One region of the Nocardioides sp. B129/18 genome, then DNA from elsewhere that is predicted to be linked to it. Evidence: predicted binding sites of a transcription regulator. Region 1 holds the regulator's gene; each other region holds the start of a gene.
The links. Region 1 encodes LexA, which represses DNA repair genes until DNA is damaged. Its sites were predicted from a motif close to TCGAACANNTGTTCGA; they were not measured.

Region 1 (5,907 bases):
ATGGGCCACCAGGCGTCGGCGCCCAGCCGCGAGCGTCCCAGCGCTCGGCAGCGCTCGACGACGGCGTCGAGCATCCGGGTGCCGTGCCCCTGGCCCCGCACCGCGGGGTCGGTCATGACGCGGGCGTCGATGCGGTCGAGGTTGTCGGTGGTGCGCCACTCCAGCAGCGCGGAGGCGCGCACGGCTCCCTCACCGGGCGGGCCCTCCACGAGCGCCCACGCCTCCATCTGCGTCCCGACCTCGGGCGAGCGCAGCCGCTCGCGCATCTCCCCCGGCATCCACGGCGTCGCGTAGCGCTCGCGGCCGTGTCGCTCGCCGCGGGTGAGGACGTCGTTCCAGGCCTCGAAGGCCGGGGCGTCGTCGGCGTCGACCGGCACGACGCGGGTCGGCTCGAGGCCGGCTCGCGGGCTCATCGGGAGCGCTCCACGCGGCGCTCGTCCCACACGGGCTCGGGCGCCTCGTAGACCTCGCCGTCGGCGCCGTAGACCAGGAACCGGTCGAACCCGCGGGCGAACCAGCGGTCGTGCGTGACGGCCACGACCGTGCCCTCGAACGCCTCGAGCCCGGCCTCCAGCGCCTCGGCGGACTGCACGTCGAGGTTGTCGGTGGGCTCGTCGAGCAGCAGCAGGGTGGCGCCGGACAGCTCGAGGAGCAGGATCTGGAAGCGCGCCTGCTGGCCGCCGCTGAGCGACTCGAAGCGCTGCTCGGCGCTGGCCGAGAGCTCGTAGCGATCGAGCACGCGGCTGGCCTGCTCGCGAGGCATGCCCGGGCGGCCGCGGCCGTCGGGCGACTGCTCGCCCCGGTGAAGGATCTCCAGCAGGGTGCGCCCGAGGAGCTCCGGGTGCTGGTGGGTCTGGACGAACCAGCCCGGCTGCACCCGCGCGCCGAGCCGGGCGAGGCCGCGGTGGCGCACCGGCTCGATCGGACGCTCGCTCACCGGCCGGTTGCCGAGCTCGGGGTCGGTGCCGCCGGCGGCGAGCAGCCGCAGGAAGTGCGACTTGCCCGAGCCGTTGCTGCCGAGCACCGCCACCCGCTCGCCGAACCAGACCTCGAGATCGAAGGGGCGCATCAGTCCGGTGAGCTCCAGCTGCTCGCACACCACGGCCCGCTTGCCGGTGCGACCGCCCTTCAGCCGCATCGCCACCTGCTGCTCGCGGGGCTGCTCGGTGGGCGGGCCGGCCTCCTCGAACTTGCGCAGCCGCGTCTGCGCGGCGCGGTACTGGCTGGACATGCCGTCGTTGTACTCCGACTTCACGCGCAGCCGGTGCACGAGGGCGATGATCTTCTCGTGCTCCTCGTCCCAGCGGCGACGCATCTCCTCGAACCGCTCGAAGCGGTCGCGGCGCGCCTGGTGGTAGTCGGAGAACCCGCCGGGGTGGGTCCACACGGTGTTGCCGGCATGCCCCAGCTCGACGGTGACGATGCGGGTGGCGACGGCGTCGAGCAGGGCGCGGTCGTGGCTGACCATGAGCACGGTCTTCCCGCACTCGCGCAGGCGCTGCTCGAGCCACACCTTCCCGGGGACGTCGAGGTAGTTGTCGGGCTCGTCGAGCAGCAGCACCTCGTCGGGGCCGCGCAGCAGCGCCTCGAGGACCACGCGCTTCTGCTCGCCGCCCGAGAGGGTCGCGACGTCGCGGTGCCGGGCCCGCTCGAACGGGACGCCGAGGGCCGCCATCGTGCAGACGTCCCAGGCCACCTCGAGGTCGTAGCCGCCGGCGTCCGCGTAGTCGCCGAGCGCGGTGGCGTAGGCCATCTGCGTGGGCTCGTCGTCGACCTCCATGAGGGCCAGCTCGCAGCGCGCCACCTCGGCGGCGGCGGCCCGGACCGCCGGCGGCGCCACCGAGAGCAGGAGGTCGGCGACGGTGGGCTGCTCCTCCCCCGTGCCGCGCACGCCGACGAACTGCCCCATGACGCCGAGCCCGCCGGAGCGGGTCACCACGCCGGCGTGGGGTGCCAGCTCGCCGGTGACGATGCGCAGCAGGGTGGTCTTGCCCGCGCCGTTGGCGCCGACCAGTGCGACGATCGCGCCCTCGCCGACCCGGAACGAGACGTCGTCGAGCAGCACCCGCCCGTCGGGCAGCTCGTAGCGGACTCCGGAGACGTCGACGTGACCCACGAGGATCCATCCTCCCTGCCCGCGTCCGAGGAGGCGACCGCATTTCGCCCTCCGGCGTGCCGGGTCCGGAGACGGCGCGAGGGGCGGGCCGTGGGCCCGCCCCTCGTCTTCCCCGTGGCGTCGGCCGGGGTCGAGGCGGCCGACGACGTCTGAGGCGGGCCGACGGCCCGCGCTGCGCTCAGTCGAGCGGCACCTGAAGGCGCTGACCGGCGCGCACCAGGCCGCCGTCGAGGGCGTTGAGGTGCTGGAGGTGGGTGAGCATGCCGCGGACGTCACCGTCCTGCGCGTGGGCGGCGGCGATGTCCCAGAGGGTCTGCCCGGAGCGGACGACGATGACCTGGGTCGGCTCGGGGGTGCCGGGCTCCTGGGTGGCCACCGAGCCGGCCGCCAGCGCGATGCCCGTGCCGAGCACGATCAGGAGGGCGAGCACGAAGACCACCAGACGACCGCGCCGGGTCAGGCGCACCGTGCCGGAGGGCCGCGCGACCGGACGCACGGCGGGCCGAGCGGCGGAGCGGGCGGGGCGGGCGGCGGGCTGGAGGATCAGGGTGCTCATCGGGACTCCTGGGGAAGTGGGAGTGGGACGACGGATGTCTATCGGTCGGCGCCGACAGTTCCGGACGATCGCGGCCCGAGGGTCGGGATTCGCACGGATGTTCGAACTGGATCCAGAGTAGATCAGGTGTTCGATCGAACACAAGAGCGATCTCGATCACGTGTTCGACTCAGGGCCGGCCGGCCGACCCTCCGTGTCTCCCGGGCTGCGGACACGCCGAGTTCGAACAGATGTTTGAGTCCGGCGTCCGGTCTCGCTACCGTCAGGCCATGCCGACCCGCGACCGCCCCGATCCCGCCGAGAAGGCCTCCCCGACCTCGCCTGAGACCTCTCCTGAGAAGTCGTCTGCGAAGCCGCGCGGCAAGACCGTCTCCGAGCTCCCCGACGGCCCGCCGGACGCCACCGGTCTCACCCAGCGCCAGCTGAAGGTGCTCGCCACCATCAAGGAGGCCATCGAGAAGCGCGGCTTCCCCCCGAGCATGCGCGAGATCGGCCAGGCCGTCGGCCTCACCAGCACCTCCAGCGTCGCCCACCAGCTGCGCGTGCTGGAGGAGAAGGGCTTCCTGCGCCGCGACGCCAACCGGCCGCGCGCCCTCGAGGTCTTCCTGCCCGAGGTCCTCGCCGCCCGGCGCTCGATCTCCTCGGCCGACGAGAGCTCCTACGACGAGACCGGCATCGGCGACACCGTCCCCTCCGCGGCCTACGTGCCGGTGGTCGGCCGGATCGCGGCCGGCGGCCCGATCCTGGCCGAGGAGCAGGTCTCCGAGGTCTTCCCCCTGCCGCGCCAGCTCGTCGGCGAGGGCCAGCTCTTCCTGCTCGAGGTCGTCGGCGACTCCATGGTCGACGCCGCCATCTGCAGCGGCGACTTCGTCGTCGTCCGCCAGGAGCAGACGGCCGAGAACGGCCAGATCGTCGCGGCGCTCCTCGACGGGGAGGCCACGGTGAAGACCTTCCAGCGCAAGGACGGCCAGGTGTGGCTGATGCCGCACAACCCGGCCTACGACCCCATCGACGGCACCCACGCGCGGATCCTCGGCGTCGTCACCGCGGTGCTGCGCAGCCTGTGATCCTGTGAGCCACGCCACCCGCGGGCCGTCCCCGATGGCCCGCGGGTGAACGCTCGGCGACGCCTCCGCGACACCTGCCGCCCGCGCCGTCACCTCCGGAGCCCTTGCTGCGTTGAGGGCGCGTGACCCACCTCGATCTCCCCGCCGTCGGCCGCCGCGCCGTCCTGGCCTCCGCGCCCGTCGCCGTCGGCACGGCCGGCGCCGTCGGCGCCCTCGGCTCCAGCGCTGACGCCGCCACGCACCGCGTCTTCCAGCACGGCGTCGCCTCGGGCGACCCGCTCCCCGACGCCGTCGTCCTCTGGACGCGCGTGACGCCCACCGCCACCGCACTGCCCGGCAGCGGCCGCGGTCCGCGCACCGACGTCGTGTGGGAGGTCGCCACCGACCGGCGCTTCCGGCGCATCGTCAAGAAGGGCACCTTCGCGACCTCCGCGGCGCGCGATCACACCGTCAAGGTCGACGTCCGCGGCCTCGCTCCGGCCACCTGGCACTGGTACCGCTTCACGGCGGCCGGCCAGGTCAGCCGCGTGGGCCGCACCCGCACCGCGCCCGCGCACGACGCCGAGCTGCGGCACCTGCGGCTCGGGTTCACCTCCTGCGCCAACTGGCAGGCCGGCTACTTCGCCGCCTACCGCGGCCTGGCCGCGCGCGACGATCTGCACCTGATCGTCCACCTCGGCGACTACTTCTACGAGTACGGCCCCGGGCAGTACGGCTACGGCAAGGACGACGTCGACGTGCGCCCGCACGTGCCGGCGCACGAGGTGCTCAGCCTCGCCGACTACCGCCAGCGCCACGCGCAGTACAAGACCGACCGCGACCTGCAGGACCTCCACGCGGCCTACCCCTGGATCATCACCTGGGACGACCACGAGGTCGCCAACGACCAGTGGTCCGGCGGCGCGGAGAACCACACGCCCGCCACGGAGGGCTCGTGGACGCGGCGCCGCGCCCGCGCGCACCGGGCCTACGACGAGTGGATGCCGGTGCGCCTGAACGGCACCGCCGCCCTCGGCGACGGCGACCGGCTCTACCGCCGCTTCCGCTTCGGCCAGCTCGCCGAGATCAGCATGCTCGACCTGCGCTCCTACCGCTCCGAGCAGGTCGCCTCCCCCGGCCCCGGCGTCGGCGCGGTCGACGATCCCTCGCGCACCATCACCGGCGCAGCCCAGATGGCCTGGCTCAAGCAGTCGCTGGCCTCCACGGCCGTGCAGTGGAAGATCATCGGCAACCCGGTGATGATCGCGCCGGTCGACTTCGGCACGCTGCCCCGCGAGCTCGCGACCGCGCTGCACACCGCCACGGGCGTGCTGCCCACCGACGGCATCCCCTACAACGTCGACCAGTGGGACGGCTACACCGCCGACCGACGCACGGTCTTCCAGCACCTCGCCGACCATCAGACCCGCGACGTCGTCTTCATCACCGGCGACATCCACTCCGGCTGGGCGGCCGACCTGCCCAGCGACGCCTCGCTCTACCCGGCCGTCGGGGAGTCGCTGGCGGTGGAGTTCGTCGGTGCCTCGATCACCTCGAACAACCTCAAGGACATCACCGGCGCACCCCCGCGCACCGCGAGCGTCGCGGTCGAGACCGCCATCAAGGCCGCCAACCGGCACATCCAGTACCTCGACTTCGACAGCCACGGGTTCTGCGTCCTCGACGTCACCCCCGAACGCACCCAGTGCGACTGGTTCGTCATCGGGGACCGCCGGGTGCGCACCTCGCCGGCCACCTGGTCGGTGTCGTACCGGACGCTGGCCGGCAGCAACGCGCTGAGCGCCGCCGAGGGACCGGTGAACGCCTGATGTGCACCTCCTCCTCGCACCCGCGCACCGACGAGCGGCCCTTCGAGCGCGGCCTGCGCGAGATGCGCAGCGGCCGACGCACCGTGCTCAGCGGCGCGGCCGCGGCCGCCGCGGGCCTGGTCTTCACCGGCACCGCCGCGGAGGCGGCCCCCGCACCGGCCACCCGACGTCGTGCCTACGTGCTGGTGATCGACGGCTGCCGGCCCTCGGAGATCAGCGCCACGCTGACGCCGAACCTGCACGCCCTGCGCACCGGGGGGCTCAACCTGCCGCGGGCCCGCTCGCTGCCGGTGATGGAGACCATCCCGAACCACACGATGATGATGACCGGGCTGCGGCCAGACCGCACCGGCGTCCCGG
Region 2 (5,907 bases), on a different contig from region 1:
CGCCCTTGATGCGGCGCTCGAGGGTCTCGCGGGAGTCGAGCCGCTCGACGGCCTCGGCCGCCAGCGCGTCCGGGGTCCACGGCACCTCGAAGTAGTGGCGTCGCAGCACCTCCCAGTCGTCGCCGCCGGCGTCGACGTAGTCCTGCCAGCCCTGGCCCAGGCCGGGCTTGAGCCCCTCCATCGCCTCCATCTGGCGGGCGCGGGAGCCGCCCTCGAGCACCAGGCGCGAGCCGTCCTCGAAGCGGTGCTCGCGCAGCACCGGCTCGGGCACGAGCTCGAGCTCCTGCTCCAGCGGTCGGCCGGTCTTGCGGAACAGGTCGCGCAGCACGGCGGGCAGCAGCACCGTCGAGACCGCGGCGTCCCAGGAGAACCCCGGTGGGCCGCCGTGCTCCTCCGCGCGCACCGGGCGGAGCGCGCCGCCGAGCTCGCGGTCGGCCTCGACGAGCGTGACGCGGTGCCCGGTCTTGGCCAGGCGGGCCGCGGAGGCCATGCCTGCCAGCCCGCCGCCGATGACGACGACCCGCGCCATCTCAGGCGCCGTCCTGGGCCGGGCCGACGTCGACCGGCGTGGCGCCGGTGAGCGCGCGCAGCTCGTCGTAGGTGGTGGAGAAGACCGCCGCCGGGTGCCCGGCCGCGGCCCACACCTCGGGGTAGGAGGCCAGCGTCGGGTCGATCCAGGTGGGCAGGGGCGCGGGGTGGGAGAAGGGGGAGACGCCGCCGATGACCTGCCCGGTGTGGGTGCGCACGGCGTCGGCGCTCGCGCGACGCAGGGCGGGCACGCCCAGGCGCGCGGCGGTGGCGACGAGGTCGACGCGGTGCGCGCCGGAGGTCAGCAGCAGCACCGGACGCCCGTCGTCCTCGAAGAGCAGGCTGTTGGCAATGGCGCCCACCGCGCAGCCCAGCGCCTGCGCCGCCAGCGCGGCGGTGTGGACGCCGTCGGGCAGGACGACGATGCGCCCGCGCCCGCCTCGGGCCCGGTGCTCCTCGCGGAAGCGCGCGATGCCGGGGTGCTCCTCGCTCATGGGGGAGACCTTAGGCTCTGGGCTGTCGCCCCCCGCAGCCGTTCGTACGGAGGACCCATGCCCAGCACCCCCGGAGCCACCGCTCCCGGCACCGCCGACGCTCCGGGCGCCCTCGCGCGCCGGCCCCGTCCGCGGTCGGTCGAGGTCGCGACGGGCCTGCTGCTGGCGCTCCTGGGCCTCGGCGCGGTCACGGTGCTGCTCACCGTCGTCCAGCGCGACGCGCTGATCCGCAACTGGGCCGAGGGCCATCGCGAGGCCCGCGAGATCGTCGCCCGCCAGGGCCTGCAGTACCTCATCGACGAGCAGCCGATCGCGATCCCGCAGTTCGTGCCCGTGGCGATCGTGCTGGCCGTCGTGGTCGCGTCCATCGTCGGCGTGCTGCTCGCGCTGTTCCGCATCGGCCTGGCCTGGGCGCGCTGGTCGCTGGCCGGGCTGATCCTGGTGGTCGCCATCTGCACCGGCGCGGGCATCCGGGTCGGCGCGCCCACGGCGTTCGAGGTGCTGCTCTGGGCCTCCCTCGTCCTCGACGTCGCCATCCTCGTGACGCTGTTCCGTCCCTCGGTGCACGCCTTCGTCGCCGCCCGCGACTGAGCCCTCCCCGGCTTCCTCCAGGAGCCCGCCCGCGCGACCCCGTGCGCGACCCGTGCGCGACCCCTTGACCGGGCTCGCGAGCTGGGGCACACTCGAACATGTCGAACAGGCGTTCGAATCCACTGCGAGGGACGAGGCGCCGACGACACCCTCGGCGGGCCGACCTCGACCCCCGGTCCGCCGAGGGAGACGCCGTCCGGCGTCGCGTCGCCCCGGGGGTCGGGGTCGAGGAGAGGTCGCCATGCACGCAGTCGCCCACCCCGATCGGGGCACCGACGCCCCGGTGCTCACGCACCCGGCCCTGCTGCCCGCCGAGACCCACGCCTACCTGGCGCGCTCCGCCGCGTCGCTGGCCGAGGCCGCCGCGCAGCCCGACGTCCCGGCCCGCTACGCCACCGCCCACGTCGCCGCGCTCCAGGCCGCGGCCGCCGTCGTCGCGGCCCGGGCGCGGCCGCAGGCCGCCCGCTCTCGCGGGCGCACCACTGCCTGGACCCTCCTCGCCCGGCTCGCACCGGAGCTGGAGGAGTGGGCCGGCCTCTTCGCCGCCGGCGCCGCCAAGCGCGCGGCCGCCGCGGCCGGCTCCCGACGCGCCGTCACCCCTCGCGAGGCCGACGACCTCCTGCGCGACGCCGAGCGGTTCCTCGCGCTCGTCGAGCAGACCCTGGGCCTCGCGCCCCGGGCCACCGCCCCGCGCGAGGGCGTCGCCACCCGGCTGCGCGCGGGCTGAGCGCCCCGCCGGGGTGCGCGGCGCCGGGTCCGCGACAGTAGGGTCGGGGCCATGCCCGGAACCACCGCAGGCGACCGTCCCTCCGAGCGCCGCCAGGCCGCGCGCACCGGCGTCGTGTGGAGCGCGCTCGAGCCGCTGCTCGCAGCCGCCACCTGCCCGCTCGGCGTGCTCGACATCGGAGGCGGCACCGGCGGACTGGCCGTCCGCATCGCCGAGGCCGGACACCGGGTCACCGTCATCGACCCCAGCCCTGACGCCCTCGCCGCGCTCGACCGGCGCGCCCGCGAGGCCGGTGTCGCGGTGGCCAGCGAGCAGGGCGACCTCGCCACGCTCGCCGGCCGCCCGGCCAGCGTCGACCTGCTGCTGTGCCACGGCGTCCTCGAGCTGGCCGGCGACGCCGCCTCCGCGCTGGCCGACCTCGCCGGCGCGCTCCGGCCCGACGGCGTCCTGAGCCTGCTCGTCGCCCAGCGCCACGCCGCCGTCATCGCCCGGGCGATGGCCGGCCACTTCCAGCAGGCCCGCGAGCTGCTCGACGGTGGCGGCCCGGTCTCCCGCGGCGGACGCCGGTTCACCGCCGAGGAGCTCGCGGGTCTCCTGCGCGACGCCGGCCTGGAGCCCCAGGGCGTCCAGGGCGTGCGGGTCTTCGCCGACCTGGTCCCCGGCTCGCTCCTCGACCTCGAGCCCGGCGCCAGCGCCGCGCTCCTCGACCTCGAGCGCGCGGTGTCCACGCGCCCGGAGTACCTGCCGCTGGCCGCCCAGCTGCACGCCCTCGGGCGCCGCTCGACCTGACCGCGGGTCGCGCGCTGCGGCGCGGGCGGCGTCCGTCGGACAAATTCCCGGGACCGCCTACCGTGGCGCGACGACCCTGCCTATCCTGGAGGGGCCCCGGTGTCGCCGGTGGCTGCTGCTGACCCGATCGACCCGGAGGCTGACGTGCCACTCTCGGAAGAGGAGCTGCGAGCGCTCGAGCAGATGGAGCGTGCCCTCACCGAGGAGGATCCGAAGTTCGTCTCGACGCTGCGCGGCACCACCGCCCGGCGCTCGGCTCGGCGTCGCGCGATCCTCGCCGGTGTGGTCTTCGTGGTCGGCATCGCCGTCCTGATGGCCGGCGTGACCACCAAGCTGTGGGCCGTCGGCGTCGTCGGCTTCGTCATCATGCTCGGCTCGGCCACCCTTGGCCTCAACGCCGTGCGCCAGGGCGGCTCCGCCGAGCCGGCCGGCCCGCGTCCGGCCTCGCGCGGCGGCTTCTCCGTCGTCGACGGCGGACGTGCCGGCCGCCCCCGCCGCACCGGCCGCGGCCCGTCGCGCGGCTCGTCCCGCTCCTCCGGCTCCTTCATGGAGCGCGTCGAGGAGCGGTGGCGTCGTCGTCGGGAGTCCGGCGGCTTCTGACGCCCCTCGCTCCACGGCCCGACCAGACCCCGACTCTGGTCGGGCCGTTCTCGTTCTGGGGCCCTTCGCCCAGCGCGGCTCGCCAGGTGCAGTGCCTCGACGAGGTCCGGCCGTGCTGCCGGGTCGGTCGCCACGGCGCAGATCGCGCCGGCGTCAACCGCCGGCTCACCCCGTTCAGCGGCTCAGCAGCTCAGCAGCTCAGCGGCTCACGAGCTCCCGATCGTCCGCGCCGGTCGCGGGGGCCGTGCTCCGCTCCAGCAGCGTGCGCGGCAGCCAGCGCGCCCGACGTGCGGCCCGCGGTGGGGCGGCGGTGTGGAGGGCGTCGAGCACCCGCTCGGTCCAGACGCGCGTGCGCTCGTCGCTGCGGGCCCGTCCGGGCGGGGCGTACCGGTGCTCCTCGACGGCCCGCGCCAGCGAGGTGAGGGCGTCGCGGTCGTCGTCGGAGATCCGGCTGACGGCCCGCCGCAGGTGCGCGACGAGCTCGTCCGCGGTGTCGCGGGGGGAGCGGTCGGCCGGCCAGGGGGCCGCGAGGTCCAGGGCCGTGGCGCGCACCTCGCTCCACTGGGCCTCGACGTCGCCGGCCAGGCGCCGGACGCGGCGGCGTCGACGCACGACACCGGGCAGCAGCGCCAGGACGACGAGCAGCACCAGGACGCCGAGGACGCTCAGCACGGTCGGGAGGATGGAGTCGTCCTGAGGCGCGGCGAGGTCGCCGACGTCCGGGGTGGCCTGGCGCGGGTCGCGCGACGGCGCGGCGCTCGGCTGCGAGCTCGGGGCGGTGGACGGCTCGGCCGACGGGGCCTGGCTGGCGCCGTCCTGCGGGTTCGCGGTCTCGGCGCGGCTGTAGCCGGGCACGGAGTCGGTGCGGGTGGTCGGGGTCGGCTCGAAGCGCACCCAGCCGTAGCCGCGGAAGAAGAGCTCGGGCCAGGCGTGCAGGTCGTGGGTGGAGTACTCGTACTCGCCGCGGCCGATCTGCTCCGGGCGCAGGAAGCCGACCGCGACCCGGGCCGGGATGCCGGCCTCGCGGGCCATCACGGCCATCGCGGAGGCGAACTGCTCGCAGTAGCCCCGTCGGTCGCCGCCCGGGTCGAGGAACGCCGCCAGGGCGTCGTTGCCGTTGCCGACCGGCGCGCGGCTGAGGTCGTAGGTGAAGTCGTTCTGGAAGAAGTCCTGGAGCGCGGCGGCGGCGGCGTAGTCGGTGGCCCGACCCGCGGTGATCTGGTCGGTGAGCTGCGTGACGATCGGGGGCAGGTCGTCGGGCAGCCGGGTGTAGGAGAGCGGCACCGCGCCGGTGGACGGGCCGGCCTCCTCGAGGTCCCGGCCGGTGATGTCGAGGGCGGCGGCGTCGAAGGAGTAGCTCAGGTCGCGGGTGTCCAGGTCGTCGTCGGCGGCGATGAAGTCGCCGGTGTCGGTGTCGTAGCGCCAGTCGCCGCGCGCGTCGGCCCGGGTGGTGTCGTCGAGGGTGGGCAGCCAGGTGGAGTCGAGGTCGGAGACGCTGACGTCCCAGCGGTGCACGGTGCGGGGCACGTCGGGGGAGACCCCCGTGAGCGGCACCGCGGAGCCGTCGGCCCGCTGGTCGCTGGGGATGGAGCGGTCGCCCGCGGTCCAGCGCTGGCCGTTGAAGGTCGTGAGCACCGCGATGCGCAGGTAGGAGGGGTCGGGCTGGTCGGTGCGCACCCGCAGCACCGGGACGTCGGCACCGCGCCGCAGGTCGCGCTGCAGGTCGGTCATCGGGTTGGTCACCGAGACGCCGGACCCGCCCGGGCCCGAGCCGCTGCCGAGGTCGAAGGCGCGCAGCCCGATGCCGGGCAGGGCGAGAGGGAGCAGCACCGCGACGGCGGTGGCGCTCGCGCCGACGAGCACCGCGCTCGAGCCGACCGCGGCGCGCCGTCCGCCGCTGCCGGGGGCGGAGTCGTCGACGCGGTGGCCCCAGCGGCCCGCGGAGTCGCGCTCGTGGGTGAAGAGCAGGACGACGTACCCGACGGCGACGAGCGTGAAGGTCCACCACGGCACGAGGTCGCCGAGGATGCCGACCGGCACCGCGAGGGCGGCGAGCAGGGGGGCGCCGGCCAGCGGCGCCCGGCGCAGCCCGCAGGCCAGCAGATCGACCAGCACGATGATGGCCAGGCCGGCCAGGATCAGCAGCGGGTCGATCGGCGGGACGCTGCGTCCCAGGGG
Region 3 (5,907 bases), on a different contig from region 1:
GGCGCCGACCGGCGAGAGCCGGACGCGGACCTGCCGGACCCCCGACGGGAGCCGGACGCTCGCGACGATCGCCGCGCAGGACGCGGAGCCTCCTGGGACTCGTCGTGCGTGTCCGGGGATGGCGTCTGCGCGGCGCGGCCCTGCGTCCAGGCCTCGACGCCGGCCGCCACGTCACCCAGCCAGGACGGCGCGGGGCGCTCGTCCTGCCAGGCGTCGCGACGGCCGGCACTGCTCACAGGCGCGACCCTCAGAAGTCGCCGACGCCGATGGGCTCGTCGGGCAGGCCCGCGAACTCGTCGTTGTCGACGGTGGCCCCGATGCCGAGCTTCTCGAGGATCTTCTTCTCCAGCTCGTTGGCGAGGTCGGGGTTGTCGCGCAGGAAGTTGCGCGCGTTCTCCTTGCCCTGGCCGAGCTGGTCGCCGTCGTAGGTGTACCAGGCGCCGGCCTTGCGGACGATGCCCGCCTCGACGCCGACGTCGATGAGGCCGCCCTCGCGGCTGATGCCCTTGCCGTACATGATGTCGAACTCGGCCTGCTTGAACGGCGGGGCGACCTTGTTCTTCACGACCTTGACGCGGGTGCGGTTGCCGACCATGTCGGTGCCGTCCTTGAGCGTCTCGATGCGGCGCACGTCGAGGCGGACCGAGGAGTAGAACTTCAGCGCGCGACCACCGGTGGTGGTCTCGGGCGAGCCGAACATGACGCCGATCTTCTCGCGCAGCTGGTTGATGAAGATCGCGGTGGTGCCGGAGTTGTTGAGGGCACCGGTCATCTTGCGCAGCGCCTGGCTCATGAGACGGGCCTGGAGGCCGACGTGGCTGTCGCCCATCTCGCCCTCGATCTCGGCGCGGGGCACCAGGGCGGCCACGGAGTCGATGACGATGAGCGAGAGCGCGCCGGAGCGGATCAGCATGTCGGCGATCTCGAGCGCCTGCTCGCCGGAGTCGGGCTGGGAGACCAGCAGCGAGTCGGTGTCGACGCCGAGCGCCTTGGCGTACTCGGGGTCGAGCGCGTGCTCGGCGTCGATGAAGGCCACCAGGCCGCCGGCGCGCTGGGCGCTGGCGACGGCGTGCAGCGCGACGGTGGTCTTTCCGGAGGACTCCGGGCCGTAGATCTCGACGACGCGGCCGCGGGGCAGGCCGCCGATGCCGAGCGCGATGTCGAGCGAGATGGCCCCGGTGGGGATGATCTCCAGCGGGGCGCGGGTGTCGTCGCCCAGCCGCATGATCGAGCCCTTGCCGAACTGCTTCTCGATGCCAGCGAGCGCCGCCTCGAGGGCCTTCTCGCGATCTCCGCCTGCCATGGTGTCTCCTCGTCGATGTGTCGGGCGGTGCCGCCCGTCGGGGTCTGTCGTGTCGTCGTGAAGGACGCTAGGTCAGACCGCCGACAGTCTCCGAGCCCCCGGATCGGATCTGGGGAGGAGGGCGTCGGCACGTCGCCTGTGGACAGAATCTAGCCCGAACACCCGTTCGAAGCGAGGCAGGACACGCCGACACGCCGAGAGGGCTCAGACGGCCCCGGTCTCCAGCGGCTGAGGCGTCTCGAGCGGCTCCAGGAGCTCCAGCCGGTTGCCGAACGGGTCGTCGACGTAGAAGCGCCGATGACCCGGCAGCTCGCCGTCGGGCACCACGGGCCGGCCGGCCTCGGCCAGCCGCGCGGCGAGCGCGTCGAGGCCGCGGACCTCGATGCCGGGATGCGCCTTGCGGGCGGGCGCGAAGTCCGCCTCGACGCCGAGGTGCACCTCGACGCCGCCGGCGCGGAACCAGCATCCGCCCCGCGCCGCGAGCACCGGCGGCTTCGGAAGCTCCTCGAAGCCGAGCAGCCCGCCCCAGAAGGCGCGGCACTCGTCCTCACCGCCGGCCGGGATGGCCAGCTGCACGTGATGGAGGCGGGCGAAGGTGGTCTGTCCCGAGGTCATCGGCCGAGGCTAGCCCGTCCGGTCAGGACGTCGGGACGAGGGGAAGCCGGACGGTGACCTGGCAGCCGGGTCCGCGGTTGACCAGGGCCACGCTGCCGCGGTGGGCCTCGACGATGCCCTGCACGATCGCGAGACCGAGCCCCGCGCCGGCGGTGCCGGCCTCCCCCGCCGGCCGGGCCTGGGCGCCGCGCCAGCCGGGCTCGAAGACCCGCGCCAGCTCGTCGTCGGGGATGCCGCCGCAGGCGTCGAGCACGTCGAGGTGGACGTCGTCGCCCTCCTCGCGGGCCCGCACCTCCACCGTGCCTCCCGGCTCGCAGTGGCGCACGGCGTTGGCGACGAGGTTGTCGAGCACCCGGGCCAGTCCCGCGGCGTCGGCCGCGACCTCCGTGCCATCGGGCACCGCGCCGCTCAGCCGCACGCCCCGCGCCGAGGCCGCGGCCTCGGCCGTCGCCAGGGCGTCGCTGACGAGGTCGGCGAGGTCGAGGTGCTCGGGCCGCGGGCGCCAGGTCCCGGCGTGGATCCGGGAGAGCTCGAAGAGGTCGTCGACCATCATCACGACGCGGTCGACCTCCGCGACGATCTGCCGGCGGTAGCGGGTGGGATCGGGCGCGAGGCCGTCGTCGATGGCCTCGGCCATCGCCCGGATCCCCGCCAGCGGGGTGCGGAGGTCGTGGGAGACCCACGCGACGACCTCCCGTCGCGCGTCCTCCAGGCGCCGCTCGCGCTCGCGGGCCTCGTCCAGGCGGGCGCGGGCCAGCTCGAGCTCCGTGGAGAGGGCGCGCAGCTCCGCCGGGGCGTCGTCGGAGACCGACGGTCGCGGCGCGAGCCCGAGGCCGACGCGGCGGACGTCCTCGCGCAGCGCCTCGGAGCGGCGGGTCGTGGTGAGGCCCAGCAGGATCGCGACGACGACCGCGACGACGCCGCCGACCAGCGCGACCGTGGTGACGACGTGGAGGTCGTGGGAGGAGAGGAACATCAGGCGCGCGATCGCCAGCACGCCGGCGAGCACGCCGCCGACCGCGACGACCGCCACCAGGGCGAGCTGCCAGCGCAGGGACCGCCGCCGCAGCAGGCGCGCCACGAGCAGGCCCAGCACGCCGACGGCCAGCGCGGCGCCGGCCGCGACGCCGACGATCTGCACCTCGTCGGGCGTCATCGGGCCCGCTCCGGCACCTGCGCGGCGGAGGGATGCCAGCGGTAGCCGACGCCCCAGACCGTGAGCAGCCGTCGCGGGCGTCGAGGATCGACCTCGACCTTCTCCCGCAGCCGGCGGACGTGGACGGTGACGGTGGAGTGGTCGCCGACCGACCAGCCCCACACCTCGCGCAGCAGGTCGTCGCGGCCGTAGGCGACGTCGGGGTGGGCCATCAGGTGGCGCAGGAGCTCGAACTCGCGCTGGGTGAGGCCGAGCTCGCGGCCGCCGAGCACGACGGTGCGCGCGGCGGGGTCGAGCACGAGGTCGCCGTCGACCAGCGGTCCCTCCGAGACGGCCGGACCGACGCCGGTGCGGCGCAGCACGGAGTCGACGCGCAGCGCGAGCTCGCGCGGGCTGAACGGCTTGGTGACGTAGTCGTCGGCGCCGACCTCGAGGCCGGCGACGCGGTCGGGCTCGGAGCCCAGGGCGGTGAGCAGCACGACCGCGACGGGGCTCCCCTCGGCGCGCAGCCGGCGGAGCACCTCGAGGCCGTCGACGTCGGGCAGCATGAGGTCGAGGACGACGAGGTCGGGCCGGTGGTCGCGGACCCCGGCCAGGGCGCCGTGGCCGTCGCCGGCCTCCAGGACGTCGTGACCGTGCGCGCGCAGGTAGGAGACGACGACCTCCCGCACCGTGACGTCGTCGTCGACGACCAGCACCCGCGCGCCGGTCACGACGCGGGCTCGGGCCCGACCCCGGCGTCGGGCTCCCCGGCGACGAGCGCGCGACGCCGGCCTACCACCTCGGCCAGCACCGCGCCGAGGACCACGAGGGCCGCGACGATGAGCCAGCCCTGGCCGTAGGGGCGGTCGAGGACCGTCCGGTTCGCGACGTCGTAGGACTCCCCGCGCGAGAGCAGCACCGGGATCGCCAGCAGCGTCACCGAGCCGAGCACCACCAGCACCCGCGCGCCGACCCCGCGCACCGCGCGCGGCACCCGCACCGCGCCGGCGCCGAGGACGACGACGAGCGGCGCGAGGACGGCGTCGTGCAGCACGACGCCGCCGGCGAGCCACAGCGCCACCCGGATCAGGACCTCGAGGTCCTGCCCGTCGAGCAGCAGCCAGGCGCCCCAGGCGATGCCGGCGACGCCGAGCGCGCCGAGCAGGAGACGGAGCGGATCGGGCCTCATGCGCGCACCTCCAGGCTGCGGACCCACTTGGTCTGCAGGACGCCCGGTCGGTTCGGGGCGATCAGGCGCGCCGGATAGCCGTGGTCGAGCGCGAGGGTCTCGCCGTCGAGCCTCAGGGCCAGCAGTGTGCGGTCGTCGTCGGCGAACTGGCCGGGCAGGAGGGTGGTGGCGAAGGCGCCGCGCGTCTGGAGGGAGTCGACGACGACCTCCCGGCCGCGGGGCGCCTCGACGAGGTCGAGCAGGTCGCGGACGCGGACGCCGGTCCAGGTGGCCTGGGCGCTCCAGCCCTCGACGCAGGCGATCGGCAGCCGCTCGGTGCGCTGCGGCAGGGCGAGGAGGTCGTCGCGGGTGAGCACGGTCTCGCGACCGGCGTGGCGCACGGTGAGCGTCCAGGCGCCCGTGACCGCCGCAGCCGTGACGCCCGCCGCGCGGGCCGAGCGGTTGACCGGCAGGCCCTGCGGTCCCTCCCCCGAGCGCGGCGCGAGCACCGAGACGCGGCGCAGCCACGGGATCGTGCCACCCGCCGTGGCGAGGACCGCGACGCTCGTGGCGACCCAGGTGACGCGCAGCAGGCCGCGGCGCGACAGCGGCTCGCGTCCGGTGGGCGGGCCGGGCTCGTCGCCGTGCGCGGCGTCGACGTCGGCGCCGAGAGCCGCGCGGATCAGCGGCAGCTTCACGGCGACGTGCAGCACGAGGGCGCCGATCGCCAGCCAGCCGACGGCGTCGTGCACGGGGCGGAAGGAGAAGGACCAGGGGTACCAGTGGGTGACGTTCTGCAGACCGGTGACCAGCTGGAAGATCGCGGCCGAGACCAGCACCGCGATCGAGCCGCGCTCGGCGACGTCGAGAGCCAGCGCCCGCCAGCCACGGGCCGGGCGCCGGAACAGCTGCGGGTAGACCGACCAGAGCTTGACCAGCAGCAGCGGGACGGCCGCCGTGCCGGAGACGACGTGGACGCCCTGGTTGAGGCGGTAGCCCCAGGACGGCTGGGTCGGGAACGGGATCGGCGGCCGCGGCTCCTGCGCCCAGTGGCTGACGACGCCGGTGACGAAGGCGAGCAGGAAGCAGACGCCCAGCCAGGTGCCGACGCGGGCGGTGACGGCCAGGCCGCGCAGCCGCGAGTCGAAGTCCTCCGGGGCGGGCGGGCGCGGCCTCATCGCCGCACCAGCACAGCGGCCCAGCGACCGCCCAGGGCCACCCGCTCCCGCACCTGCAGCCCGGCCTCCTCGGCCACGGCGGCGATGTCGTCGAGCCCCAGCACCGCCCAGCGGAACGGGCGGCTGCGCATGTCGTCGCCGACGAGGTGGGCCCAGGTGGTGTGGGCCTTCACCCCGCGCGGCGCGAGCTCGACGACGATCCGGCCGTCCGGGCTCGCCAGCTCCGCGGCGCGGGTCAGCAGCGCAACCGGATCGCCGCCGATGCCGATGTTGCCGTCGGCGAGCAGCACGGTGTCCCAGGTGCCCTCGCCGGGGATCGCGGCGAAGACGTCGCCGAGCAGGGCCTCGGCGCCGCGTCGACGCGTCTGCTCCACGGCCTCGTGCACGACGTCGACGCCGAGCACGGCGCGTCCCTCGGCGGCGAGCGTCGCGGCCAGCCGGCCCGGGCCGCAGCCGACGTCGAGGGTCGAGCCGACGCAGCGGCGCAGCAACGCGAGGTCGACGG

Region 2: the regulator LexA is predicted to act here: its motif matches at 1,715-1,730, upstream of ACZDWJ_RS07935 (SAV_6107 family HEPN domain-containing protein).
Region 3: the regulator LexA is predicted to act here: its motif matches at 1,458-1,473, upstream of recA (recombinase RecA).

Annotation. Positions count from the first base shown of each region.
Region 1 is NZ_JBUZJI010000005.1:92,806-98,712, reverse strand. It holds gene ACZDWJ_RS05475 (GNAT family N-acetyltransferase) at 1-413, opposite strand, end outside; gene ACZDWJ_RS05470 (ABC-F family ATP-binding cassette domain-containing protein) at 410-2,116, opposite strand; gene ACZDWJ_RS05465 (LysM peptidoglycan-binding domain-containing protein) at 2,295-2,672, opposite strand; gene lexA (transcriptional repressor LexA) at 2,942-3,739, shown strand; gene ACZDWJ_RS05455 (alkaline phosphatase D family protein) at 3,862-5,547, shown strand; gene ACZDWJ_RS05450 (alkaline phosphatase family protein) at 5,547-5,907, shown strand, end outside.
Region 2 is NZ_JBUZJI010000008.1:35,965-41,871, forward strand. It holds gene ACZDWJ_RS07920 (phytoene desaturase family protein) at 1-529, opposite strand, end outside; gene ACZDWJ_RS07925 (YbaK/EbsC family protein) at 531-1,022, opposite strand; gene ACZDWJ_RS07930 (hypothetical protein) at 1,080-1,613, shown strand; gene ACZDWJ_RS07935 (SAV_6107 family HEPN domain-containing protein) at 1,855-2,340, shown strand; gene ACZDWJ_RS07940 (methyltransferase domain-containing protein) at 2,392-3,129, shown strand; gene ACZDWJ_RS07945 (DUF3040 domain-containing protein) at 3,274-3,729, shown strand; gene ACZDWJ_RS07950 (transglutaminase TgpA family protein) at 3,928-5,907, opposite strand, start outside.
Region 3 is NZ_JBUZJI010000026.1:28,883-34,789, reverse strand. It holds gene recA (recombinase RecA) at 248-1,303, opposite strand; gene ACZDWJ_RS16295 (VOC family protein) at 1,508-1,918, opposite strand; gene ACZDWJ_RS16290 (sensor histidine kinase) at 1,941-3,074, opposite strand; gene ACZDWJ_RS16285 (response regulator transcription factor) at 3,071-3,787, opposite strand; gene ACZDWJ_RS16280 (hypothetical protein) at 3,784-4,245, opposite strand; gene ACZDWJ_RS16275 (molybdopterin-dependent oxidoreductase) at 4,242-5,402, opposite strand; gene ACZDWJ_RS16270 (class I SAM-dependent methyltransferase) at 5,399-5,907, opposite strand, start outside.